Regions from separate parts of the Paenibacillus sp. FSL K6-1558 genome, predicted to be linked through region 2. Evidence: riboswitches for the same ligand, from Rfam matches in the RefSeq annotation. Region 2 holds a riboswitch; each other region holds the start of a gene.

Region 1 (4,214 bases), 510 kb from region 2:
ATCCCTGCTTCAGCAACAGGTCCAGTGCAAGTTGCTGTACCGCCCGGTGTAACAACAGACCTGCCCCCTTCAATACATAGCTTCGCGTTCCACCGATCTTCACGCCGCGCGGAATGTCGATCAGTTCGTGCATCTCTCCCAGCTCGACATGATCTCTGGCCTCGTAGTCAAACACAGGTAGCTCTCCCACTCGCCGTAGCTCTACATTATCTTCATCCGACAAGCCCACAGGCGTATCTGGCGACACGATATTAGGCACCAGCCTTTGCAGTCTGGTCACTTCCTCCTGGATTACCGCCAGCTTGGCTTCCTCTTGCTCCAGCTGTTCATTCAATTGTTTAACCTGTGCCCGCATCTTCTCCGCTTGCTCACGCTCACCCGACTGCATAAGCTTCCCGATCTCAGCCGATAGTGTATTACGCTGACGACGCGCTTCTTCCGTTTGCTGCAAAAGTGCCTTGCGCTCGTCATCCCGCTGTAGTAACACAGCAATATCAACCTTGATCTTTTTCCCGTGTGCCGCCGCCTGAACCTCTTCTGCATGTGCCCGAACCCACTTCATGTCTAACATGATCACCGTCTCCTTTGGCTAAAAAAATACAAAGAGCGCCCTCATCCCTTGGGACGAGGAGCGCTCTGCTCGCGGTGCCACCCAACTTGCCAAATCAGTTCAAATCTCCTGATCAGCCTCTTGGTCCGCGATAACGGGCGGTTCCGGTTAACTTGGGATAGTTTCAATTCGCTCCCTGGCGAAAACGCCTCTGAGTTGGATTCTCTTCAACGGCATGATCCGATCTGTAATTGTGTTTCTCAGTATATACGAAGACAGAACAACATTGCAACTCATATATGCCCGTTTACGTATCTTTCCAAAGCTGGATCAAGTACAATTGAAATAACTTCTAAAACACCAAGGGGTGATTGCTTTATGAATATGGACCCAAACCATCTGAATTCATCCGAGGGCGAAGCCGCCAAACAAAGAGCAGATGAACTTGCCCGCCAAGCCCAGCGAGGTTCATGGTTGAGCGGAGTTTTCACTACGATCATTATTGCCGCTGTGGTTATTGGTATTTTGTTTTGGATCGCTTACGCTAGAACTTCTTAAACCACAGGATTGCCCAGGAAATACTTTTGTTATGATGGATAACGATACGATGATTTAAACCGACACAACGGCTACTGGTCCCTTGAACAACTTGCCAAATACATAACGCACTAGCGGCCCGAGTACAATCAACTGATAAGGCAATGCCAGACCGAAGTTACGTACAATCGTATGAAGATACGCATTGATTACGGAATCTCCTTCTAGCTGACCTGCAGTATAGGCTGTAATGATGCCATATAAAGACATGAGCAAAACCATGCCGATTACCATGAAAAAGGACATCGTAACTACACCTCTAATTTTACTCGACTTCGCAAATGAGAAGGAAAATGTGATTTTTCTCGCTATCGGTCCCACGATGAACGACTCCACCAAAAAGGCGATGGCAAAACAGATCACAAATTGGAGCAATAGCTGCAGCACGGACATCTGACTTAACATCCCCGTATGCCATAGATTGAAGGTCATCATCACTACGACCATTCCTGTACACATCATAAGTCCAAAAATCACTTGTTGTTTCTTGCGTACTGACAATACACTCATCCTTTCTGTAACTTGGATCATTATAGACAATCGGGCTACCCTCACATAAGTGAACATTCTGTGAAAATATTTTTAGTCCAACTTATGTAGACACAATCCTGTCACTGGCCTATAATTACACCTAGTAATGCCCGTAACTTCATAGTTTCCCAGGGGAGTCGGAATTGGCCGGCTGAGAGTGTATCCCATCAAGATACTAACCCTTAGACCTGATCTGGATCATGCCAGCGTAGGAATCGGAGTATATTGCAACGGCACAGCTATAAGCTGAACGCCACTCTCTCACGCCTGCACGCGTCCCGGATTACGGGGCGCTTTTTTTGTTTTCTTTTGACATGCAGAAACAGAAAAATGACGTTATTCGGATAACCCGCGAGTATAAATTCGTCGATTTATGCAAAGGGATTGGATATGAAGCCAAGGAGTACCCCCGTGCCATCCGGCCGGACATACCGAAGGAGAGAAACACGATGAAATGGCGTAAAACGATGGGAATGTTACTCATGTGTGTGCTACTCGTTACCGTAGCTGCATGTGGTGGCAAAGAAGCCGCTCCAACAGAGCAGCAAGGTGCGACAGGTTCGGACCAAACCAATCAGGGGAGCGGTACTGCACTGAAAGATGTAAAGGTCGTGCTCGACTGGACTCCAAATACGAATCATACCGGTCTGTATGCAGCGGTGGACCAAGGTTTTTATAAAGCAGCAGGTTTAAATGTGGAGATTGTACAGCCAGGAGCCGGCGGTGCGGATACGATGGTTGCTTCGGGTGAGGTACCGTTTGGCGTCAGTTATCAGGAAAGTGTAACTCAGGCGCGTACGCAGGACGTTCCCCTTGTGTCGATTGCCGCAGTTATTCAGCATAATACATCCGGTTTTGCCGCTCCAGTGGATCGTAAGATCAAATCACCCAAAGACTTTGAAGGTAAAACTTACGGCGGCTGGGGTTCCCCAGTGGAAGAAGCGGTGATGCAATCCATTATGGAGGGCGAAAGTGCTGACGTATCCAAAGTCAAAAAGATTAACATGGGCGATGCCGACTTCTTCACAGCTGTGAAACGGGACATCGACTTTGCGTGGATTTTCTATGCCTGGACAGGAATTGAGGCTGAATTACGTGGAGAACCGATTGACATGTTATATGTGAAGGATTATGCCAAAGCGCTGGATTACTACACCCCTGTACTCGTGACCAATGAACAGACGATTCAGAAAGACCCTGAACTGGTGAAGGCTTTCCTGAAGGCCACTTCTGAAGGATATCAATATGCGATTGATCACCCTGAAGAAGCAGCGAACATTTTGATCAAAGCTGTTCCCGACCTGGACAAAGAATTAGTACTCGCAAGCCAAAAGTGGCTCAGCCCGAAATACAAAGATGATGCCCCGCGCTGGGGTGAACAAAAGGAAGACGTATGGAAGAACTACACCGACTGGATGTTCAGCAAGAAACTGCTGGATAAAGAGATTGATGTAACGAAAGCATACACCAATGAATTTTTACCACAGTAATATTAAATCTAACTGTAACCATGAACTTTGATATTTACACGTTTTGAACGAAGAGGGCAGAAAAAAATTGAAGAAGTCAACGCTTATAAGGTTTTCTAAGGAAAACCACCTCATAAGCGCGCTTTCTCTTGAATTTTTTCCACAGCTTAATGGATAAGTTGAATTTTTTGTACACAAGAAACGGAGAGTACAGAAAAAACCTGAAAAAGCGGATTTTCCCCTTTGGAAAAGGGAATCAAAAAATCTGGGGATAACAGCGATTGGAAGGTTATTCTGTCATCGGAGTGTTACAGTGTACAACGACCATATCTACTTATCCATCCACACCCGAAAGGAGCATTAATCTCTCATGGCAAGTACATTACTCAGTATTCAGGTTATTCCCAAAACACCGAACGGCGAGAACTCATATCCATACGTAGACCGCGCCATTGAAGTCATTCAGCAATCCGGCCTGAAATATCAGGTCAATGCGCTAGATACCACCATGGAAGGCGAACTGGATGAACTGCTGGAGGTTGTTCGCAAAATGCACGAGGTACTTGTGGAAGCTGGTAGTCCAAGCATCATCTCCCAGATCAAAATCGCACATAGCCCGGACGGATTCAGCATGGATACACTGACGGAGAAATATCGCTAATGTCTACCTATTTCAAAAGTGTATGGCCGCCCCTCGTGGCGGTTATTCTCTTTATTGCGATATGGCAAGGGGCCGTCTCCCTATTCCACATTGAGAAATGGATGTTGCCCGCCCCGTCCGATATCGCTCGCGAAGCGGCGTCTCAGGCTGACCGATTGGGTATGCACGCCTCTGCAACGATTCAGCTAACCCTTATCGGATTTGTCGCCGGGACAGCGGTCGGTCTGTTCATTGCCATGGTACTGCATCTGATCCCTTTTCTGAAGTCAGCTTTGTATCCACTACTTATTCTTAGTCAAAATATCCCGACCATCGCACTTGCACCGCTCCTGCTGATCTGGTTCGGCTTCGGCCTGCTACCCAAATTGATTACTATCATTCTGGTCTGCTTCTTCCCGGTAGCAGT
Region 2 (4,214 bases):
GCGGCCTTTGCATTATCGGGCAGGGAGCATGGCTATGCCTGCTTCCTGCGGGTGATCGCAGCGAGCTGTGCAGTCGCCGCGTGCACATCGGCCGCGCCCGCGATGGCGGAGATGACGGCTACGCCGTCGGCTCCAGCCGCCATCACGGCGGCCGCGGTATCGGGCGTAATGCCGCCGATACCGACCACCGGAACTGCGATGCCTGCGGCGCGCAGTTCCGCAACCCCGGCGGGGCCCAGCACAGCGTGGGCATCCGCTTTGGAGCGCGTCGGGTACATCGGCCCGACGCCAAGATAGTCTGCGCCCGCCTGCACGGCACGGCGGGCTTCAAGGGCGGAGTGGGCGGATACGCCAAGCATCCGCCCTTCTCCAATGCGGGCGCGTACCAGCGCCGCGTCCGCATCGTCCTGGCCGACGTGCACACCGTCGGCCTCCACCGCCACAGCCAGCTCCACATCATCGTTCACGATGAACGGTATCCCGTGCTGGCTGCACACCTCACGAAGCCGCAGCGCAAGCGTTCTGCGGGCTTCGCCTGCCTGTGCACCAGTTCCCTTCTCTCGGAACTGGAACAGCGTGATGCCGCCAGTGATCGCCTGGCGGAGCACCTCCACCGGGTCTCGCGTCGTATTGACGCTACCCATCACCAAATACAACTGCAGCGCACGGCGCACCGCTTCCGCATCCCATCTACGCATCAGCGTTCACCCCGCTGTCTGCGCTGGTACGCAAAGTGATTCGTTGGCCCGTGCCCGGTCCCGAATCCCAGCTCATCTTCAATGGCTGCCTGAATGAATGCTCGCGCGGTCGTAACGGCAGCCAGAATAGGGGCACCCTTCGCCAGTTCCGCCGTAATGGCAGCAGAGAACGTGCAGCCGGTTCCATGGGTATGACGTGTCATAACACGAAGGTTCTCCAAATAATGAAAGGAATGCCCGTCATACAGGACATCGATAACCGTACCGCTTCCCGTATCATGTCCTCCTTTAATCAAGGCATATGTTGAACCCATCTGCACCAATTGCTTTGCGGCTTCCTCGCGCTCACTCAGGTTCCGAATCGAACTCCCGATAAGTAGTTCGGCTTCGGGAATGTTAGGTGTGATAACCAAAGCAAGAGGCAGCAGATCTTCCACAAGTGCTTGCACAGCCTCCTGCTGGAGCAGAGGTGCACCTCCTTTGGCAACCATCACGGGATCAATAACCAGATTTGACCAGTCATATTGCTGACATTTTGCCGCAACAAGACGAATAATCTCGGCACTATACAGCATACCTGTCTTGATGGTACGCGGCTGAAAGTCGACTCCCGTTGAATCAAGTTGCTGGGCAATGCCGTCGTAATCAATCGGAAACACGCCTTGAACCCCTGTAGTGTTCTGAGCGGCGATTGCAGTAATGACCGTCATGCCGTATACACCAAGTTCTTGAAAGGTTTTGAGATCTGCCTGAATTCCTGCACCGCCGCCGTTATCAGACCCGGCAATCGTTAACGCTTGAGCAATATTCATCACACACCTCCACGAATCTGACGGATTTGTGCATGCTCGGAGAACAGCGAAGGTGTAATCTGCGCCAGTTGATTTAACAATTCAATCTGGAAGCTGCCTGGCCCCTGATGAGCCGTTCGTGCTGCAGCCTGTTCAGCGGCTACACCGTAGGTTGAGACAGCTTCCACCACACTGTTCAGCATGTCGCGCCCCGGCTCGGCAATCGCTGCAAAAGCACCAATGACTGAGCTTAGCAGACAGCCTGCCCCGGTAACTTGGGTGAGCAATGCATGTCCGTTGCTTGTGAGGAAAGTATGATATCCGTCTGTAATAATGTCGTACTGGCCCGTAATAACGACAATACAGTCAAGTTGTTGCGCGGCCTTCTCCGCAATGCTAATCCGATCACCCTCGCCAACCCCAGCGTCCACACCTTTGATATTCCATGGCACACCAATGACATGGGCCACTTCGGCGACATTGCCTCTTAATACGGTAAGACGAAGCTCACGAACCAGCATTTGTACCGTATCGGTGCGATATGTCGTGGCTCCTGCACCAACAGGATCAAGGACAACAGGCACATGATGTGCATTGGCTGATTGTCCGGCTAGACGTATCGCTTGAACGACCTTTTCATCCAATGTGCCGATGTTCAGAACCACCGCGCCAGCCATTCGAGCGACGTCAGCGACTTCTTCATGAGCATAGGCCATAAACGGAGAGGCTCCGAGGGCAAGCAGACCATTTGCGGTAAAAGGGGCAACCACAAGGTTGGTAATATTATGAACCAAAGGATTGAGTGAACGTACACGTTCAAGATAAGACATCCAAATGACCTCCTTATTTTCAAATGATGGATATGGTTATGAGCGAGACGACTTGCTGAAATACAAAAAAGCCCCGTCCATTTCCGGAGAAATGAACGGAGCTATACGTTTGAACTGAAGTTGATCCCCATCTAGGATAGAGATCCCCTACTGCCAATAAAAGCCGCTCCACTTCCCTCCGCTGGTATAATCCAGATCAGGTTCAAAGGGTCCGAATCGTCGTATTCGTCTCAGCCGCAAGGCTCCCCCAGTGCAAATGTACAAGATATGCAGTTATGTACTCAGCATATATCCATCTTGACTTAATGTAAATAGGGCGAGGATTTAAGCCTTGAAATGGGGATGAAAAATACACTGGACTTTGTTACTGATCCGCTATTCTGATTTACCTTAGCTCGTGAACCCGATATAATGGGGATTGGCTCATATGGCCGTACTACGAATGAGGGCAGGACCGTTGTTCCTCCCGGCAGAATGGGGACCCTGAGTTGAAAACGTTCAAGAAAGTATATATTGAAATTACGAGCATCTGTAATCTGGCATGCAGCTTTTGTCCACAAACGAAGCGAGCCAAAGGATTCATCGACCCTGAAGTCTTTAATAATATATTGGATCAGATCAAACCACACACAAAACATATTTACCTGCACGTCAAAGGGGAACCGCTGCTTCATCCCAAAATTGACCTGTTGCTGGATATGGCTCATGCCAAGGGATTTAAAGTGAACATTACGACCAACGGTACGCTACTGCCAAAGACACAGCATAAATTATTGGGCAAACCTGCACTGAGACAGATGAATTTCTCGCTGCACAGTTTTGACGGTCATGAGGGTTCTACGGATCGTGACGGATACTTGCATAACATCTTGTCTTTTGTTCGTGAAGCGGTGAAACATAACGTCATTGTCTCGTTCCGACTATGGAATCTGACTCAGGATAACTTCACCAATGCTCAGATGAATCGCAATCGGGAGACGCTTGAGGTGCTGGAAAAGGAATTCAATCTGGACTTCCGTATTGAAGAAAAGGTGGTTGCGGGTAGTGGCGTGAAAATTGCACCCAACGTATACCTGAATCAGGACCATGAATTCCAATGGCCAAGCCTCGATGCACCTGAAGATGACGGCAAAGGTTTTTGTCATGCATTACGCAGTCAGGCAGCTGTGCTGGTTGATGGAACCGTGGTTCCATGCTGTTTGGATGGAGAAGGTGTCATCAACCTTGGAAACATCCATGAAAAGTCTTTTTCCGATATTGTGGACGGAGAGCGTGCGAACAATCTGGTATACGGTTTTTCCAAACGGGAAGCTGTAGAAGAACTTTGCCGCAAGTGCGGATACCGGCAGCGCTTTGGAGCAGGAGCCTAAAATCATACGACAGATAACTCAAGTGTGTTATTCGGTAATATTCCGAGTAGCACATTTTTTTATTTATTATTAGGAAAGAATAGGCACCATTTGATTCATGATTTCAACTATTATGTAAAATGATAGTCTATTAATCTTGTTTTTATAAATATACATGGTATTATTATCCTACTGATTATAAAAGGGGGAGTAGTTCAAAAGTTACACTTTTGTGTTAATAACGGACGTTTAAGAGGAGTGTGTCGAGTTTTGAATTTAAAATGGAAAAAGTTTAATCGAAAGTTGTCAGCAGTACTCTCTACATCATTGATTGCCTCTATGTTTTCTATGCAATTGCTAGCCTCGGCGGAAGTGACCTCATCATCTGTAACGTCGTTTAAGGATGTTGAACAATCGTATGCCAAAACAGAAATTACGAAGTTAATTGAAAAAGGCATTTTATCTGGATTTGCGGATGGAACATTTAAACCCTCAGATTCAGTAACACGTGCTCAATTGGCAAAGATTATGGTGGGTGCGCTTCAA
Region 3 (4,214 bases), 290 kb from region 2:
CGGGATTTGCTGCAAGCCGGTACCGTTCAAGATCGGGAAGAGCAACTTCATAATCTCGAGCGTAGGCTGACGCGGCAGATTGATCTGATTATGAATGTTGTGGTACAGCGTATCCGGCTCCAGCAGGAATGTACTGTCCAGAATCATGGCATCCACTTCTTTGGTTAGCAGTCCGGTTTGCAGAGCCGTGCCTGCTCCCATGGAAAATCCCCAGACGACCAGCTCCTGTGCTCCGCGCTGTTTAGCAAACTGAATAGCTCCCAGCAATTGCTGAGACTCAGCCTTACCACCTGTTGCTACCGCTCGGTTGACCTGAGAGGCAAAGCCGTAATCGAACATCACCACATTAAACCCGAGCTGGTGCGCGTAATGGGCGAGGTCATACATAGGCACCCAGGTTTCCTCCCGATTGGCTCCATAACCGTGGCTGAAGATGATGGTTTTGCCCGTATCGGTATTCGCAGGGATATACCAGCCTTGCATGGTTCTGCTACCGTCGGCCGCAGGGAATGTAATGTCCTCATATTTCATGTTTTTGGCCTGCATCGGGTTCGAAAACACCGGTGCGACCGTAGGGTTGGAGAGCACCCAAGCAATATAACCGTGTAAGGCAATAAAACAAAACAACAGAAAAAATACAACGGAGAGCAGCAACGCTACGACAATATGTTTGAACCGAATCAGCCTCGGTGACAACGAAGAGGGCAGATCGGACACTTTGGTATGCAGCGGGGCTTCGCTCTGGGATGTCGGATACATGCACGCCCCTCCTTTGAGTTTCGGTTGAGGATTAATATGGACAAGATCATAACGATATGAAAAATAGCATATAGGTACTTTTTAGCACGTATTCATGAAGATGGCATCCTAATGCTAAAGTCACGCTTTTGATATTTTATCTGAATTGGTTTCTATCTTTATCGTATGTCCCGATATAGTCAAAGTCAATTGATTGGAGGTATTTGTTACGCAATTGTTATATAGTTCTTAAGATGTAGAGGTAACAATTCCATAGTGTGTAAATTACAGGAGATTACGATGTGCCAATTGGATATCCTTGTTCATTTATTTGTTTTCAGATCATCTTCAAAACGGTTCTTTTTGGTTTACAGATGAGACCGTTTCTCATATAATTTATGTAACCAAGTTTCATGTGATGAAACATGAGGGGGGCATCATGCCATGGAAGACCGCAAGTTAACCGTCCGGGCTGTAGAACGGGCGCTGGATATATTATTATGTTTTACCACGCGCAGTGATCTTGGACTCACCGAAATTGCTAGTCAGATCGGTTTACACAAAAGCACGGTACATCGATTGATGGCTACACTGGAGGATCGGGGGTTCGTAATACGTGATGCGGCAACCGAGAAGTATCGGCTAGGTATTCGAATCTGGGAGCTGTCAGCGCATATGTCACGTAGTGACGATCCTGCAATTTTGCTGTTACCTGCAATGGAGAGGCTGCGTGATCGCTTGGGCGAAACCGTAAGTCTCTACCTTCGTGATGGCGGTGAACGGATTCGGATTCAGGCTGTGCAGAGTGATCAGGCGATTCGGCGGGTTGCACCTGTAGGGGTCAGACTGCCGCTTTCCGTAGGAGCCTCCAGCAAAGTATTAATGGCTTTTGCCGCTGATGAGGATCGGGAGGAACTGATGAACGGCCCGGAATGGCCAGTATTTATCGATCCGGCCGTCTATCTGGCACAGATGGAAGACATTCGAGTGAGTGGCTACGCAACCAGCTATGAGGAACGCGAGCCGGGAGCTGCCGCTGTGTCTGTGCCAATTATGGATCGCAGAGGCAACATTGCAGCAGCGCTTTCCGTGTCTGGACCTGTTAGCAGGCTCTCGCAAGAGACATTACATGAGTACGCGCCTGTGTTGAAAGAAGCAGCTGTACAAATGGGACTTATGTTGCCATAGGGGAAGGCTCTTGCATGAAGTTTTGCTCGAAGGGAATTTCCCCTCTGGAATATTAAGGTTGAATTTAAGCCCAGATTACGCTACTCTGTAATGGACGACCCAGCGGGGTCGGTTGAATGTCATATTTTAAGTTGAACAGCGGCTTGATTGTCGCAATACGTTTACGTTACTGGGGGAGTCCGAATTGTCCGGACTGAGACGGGATCGCATGAGATCCCGGACCCTTTGCACCTGATCTGGATCATACCAGCGTAGGGAAGTAATCGGCCATATGACCACAGACACCACAGACGTTAACCCGGGATCCATGCTGTATTGCAGCAGGTGGCCCTTGTTGCGTGTATGGTGATGGACATTAGTCGGTTCCTTCGGAACCGGCTTTTTTTATTTACAGCGGCAAGCAGAGATTCAGTTGTTGTGTTTCACCTTGGAAGTGACAGCACAATAATTGCGGCATATATGCCTGGACTTCTAAGAGAAGTGATCTCGTGTTTCGTGTTCATGCTGATTGTACATAAAAGTTGTCTTTTGGATCATTCTAGCTGCTTATGCAGGGTCAATCCTGCTGTGCTTCTGTGCTCTGCTTTTTCCAGACAGGTGTGGTAAGTCAAAGCTGTCACATTGGTGGACGATATGGGCAAATGAAGATCACAGAGGAGGAAACAGGAGACATGAATACAGGTAACCAAAAGGAGCAACAGACGGGAATAGAGGAAACAGGGCGCGATGGTCATCCGGTGGAAAAGAAAACCGGAGCGGCTGGAGGGGTACAACCCTTCCCGGGCAGCCGCAAAGTCTACATTCAGGGCTCACGACCGGACATTGCTGTACCGGAGCGTGAAATTGCCCTTCATGATACGAATACTCCCCAAGGGGTGGAGCATAATGAGCCGCTGCGTGTCTACGATACGAGCGGCCCGATGACCGATCCCGAATTCCAGATGGATATTCGGAAGGGATTACCTGCGCTCCGAAATCACTGGATTATGGAGCGCGGTGACGTTGAAGCATATGAGGGCCGCGCAGTGAAGCCGGAGGATAACGGATTGAAGGCGGGAGGACGGAGAGCCGGGGCAGAGGAGTACCCGGGATTCCGCGGTCAACCGCTACGTGCTCAGGCTGGACGCTCTGTCACACAGATGCATTATGCAAGGCAGGGCTTGATTACGCCCGAGATGGAGTACGCCGCTATTCGTGAAGGCGTAGAGCCTGAATTCGTGCGGCAGGAGCTGGCGAGCGGCCGGGCTATTCTTCCATCCAACATCAATCACCCGGAGAGTGAGCCGATGCTGATTGGGCGTCATTTTCACGTGAAGATCAACGCCAACATAGGTAATTCCGCTGTATCTTCCTCTATCGAGGAGGAGGTGGAGAAGATGACCTGGGCTGTTCGCTGGGGATCGGATACGGTAATGGATCTCTCCACGGGCAAAGACATTCATACCACACGGGAATGGATCATCCGTAACTCCCCAGTGCCGATTGGTACGGTGCCGCTCTATCAGGCGCTGGAGAAGGTAAATGGCGAGGCGGAGGCCCTCACTTGGGAGTTGTACCGGGATACGCTGATTGAACAGGCGGAGCAGGGCGTGGACTATTTTACAATTCATGCGGGTGTGTTGCTCCGATATATTCCGATGACAGCGAAACGGATGACGGGAATAGTGTCTAGAGGTGGGTCCATTATGGCGGCGTGGTGCCTGGCACATCATCAGGAGAACTTTTTGTACACCCATTTTGAAGAAATCTGCGAGATTATGAAAAGGTATGACGTTGCTTTCTCCCTCGGGGACGGACTGCGTCCAGGTAGCATCTACGATGCCAACGATGAAGCACAGATGGCGGAGCTCGCCACACTTGGGGAATTAACGCAGATTGCATGGAAGCATGATGTGCAGGTGATGATTGAAGGGCCGGGGCATGTGCCGATGCACAAGATCAAGGAGAATGTGGATTTGCAGATGGAGATCTGCCAGGAAGCGCCGTTTTATACGCTCGGGCCACTGACCACAGACATCGCACCGGGATATGATCATATTACGTCTGCGATTGGGGCGGCGATGATTGGCTGGTTTGGTACGTCTATGCTCTGCTATGTCACTCCAAAGGAGCATCTGGGGCTTCCGAACAAGGATGATGTACGTGAAGGGGTTATCGCTTATAAAATAGCTGCCCATGCCGCAGACCTAGCCAAAGGCCACCCACGCGCTCAGCGCCGGGATGATGCACTGTCGAAGGCACGCTTCGAGTTCCGCTGGAGAGATCAGTTTAACCTGTCACTTGACCCG

The links. Region 2 has a riboswitch for thiamine pyrophosphate ahead of thiM (hydroxyethylthiazole kinase). Riboswitches for the same ligand answer to the same signal wherever they lie in the genome.
Region 1: another riboswitch for thiamine pyrophosphate. It lies ahead of MHI38_RS18680 (ABC transporter substrate-binding protein); the one in region 2 lies ahead of thiM (hydroxyethylthiazole kinase).
Region 3: another riboswitch for thiamine pyrophosphate. It lies ahead of thiC (phosphomethylpyrimidine synthase ThiC); the one in region 2 lies ahead of thiM (hydroxyethylthiazole kinase).

Annotation. Positions count from the first base shown of each region.
Region 1 covers NZ_JBBOCV010000001.1:4,292,103-4,296,316, reverse strand. The annotation lists gene serS (serine--tRNA ligase) at 1-571, opposite strand, end outside; gene MHI38_RS18690 (hypothetical protein) at 929-1,108, shown strand; gene MHI38_RS18685 (hypothetical protein) at 1,163-1,657, opposite strand; TPP riboswitch at 1,799-1,911, shown strand; gene MHI38_RS18680 (ABC transporter substrate-binding protein) at 2,128-3,168, shown strand; gene MHI38_RS18675 (MTH1187 family thiamine-binding protein) at 3,518-3,808, shown strand; gene MHI38_RS18670 (ABC transporter permease) at 3,808-4,214, shown strand, end outside.
Region 2 covers NZ_JBBOCV010000001.1:4,801,645-4,805,858, forward strand. The annotation lists gene thiE (thiamine phosphate synthase) at 33-698, opposite strand; gene thiD (bifunctional hydroxymethylpyrimidine kinase/phosphomethylpyrimidine kinase) at 698-1,510, opposite strand; gene thiM (hydroxyethylthiazole kinase) at 1,510-2,319, opposite strand; TPP riboswitch at 2,476-2,578, opposite strand; gene MHI38_RS20835 (radical SAM/SPASM domain-containing protein) at 2,808-3,689, shown strand; gene MHI38_RS20840 (S-layer homology domain-containing protein) at 3,939-4,214, shown strand, end outside.
Region 3 covers NZ_JBBOCV010000001.1:4,511,214-4,515,427, forward strand. The annotation lists gene MHI38_RS19675 (alpha/beta hydrolase) at 1-759, opposite strand, end outside; gene MHI38_RS19680 (IclR family transcriptional regulator) at 1,183-1,926, shown strand; TPP riboswitch at 2,088-2,201, shown strand; gene thiC (phosphomethylpyrimidine synthase ThiC) at 2,598-4,214, shown strand, end outside.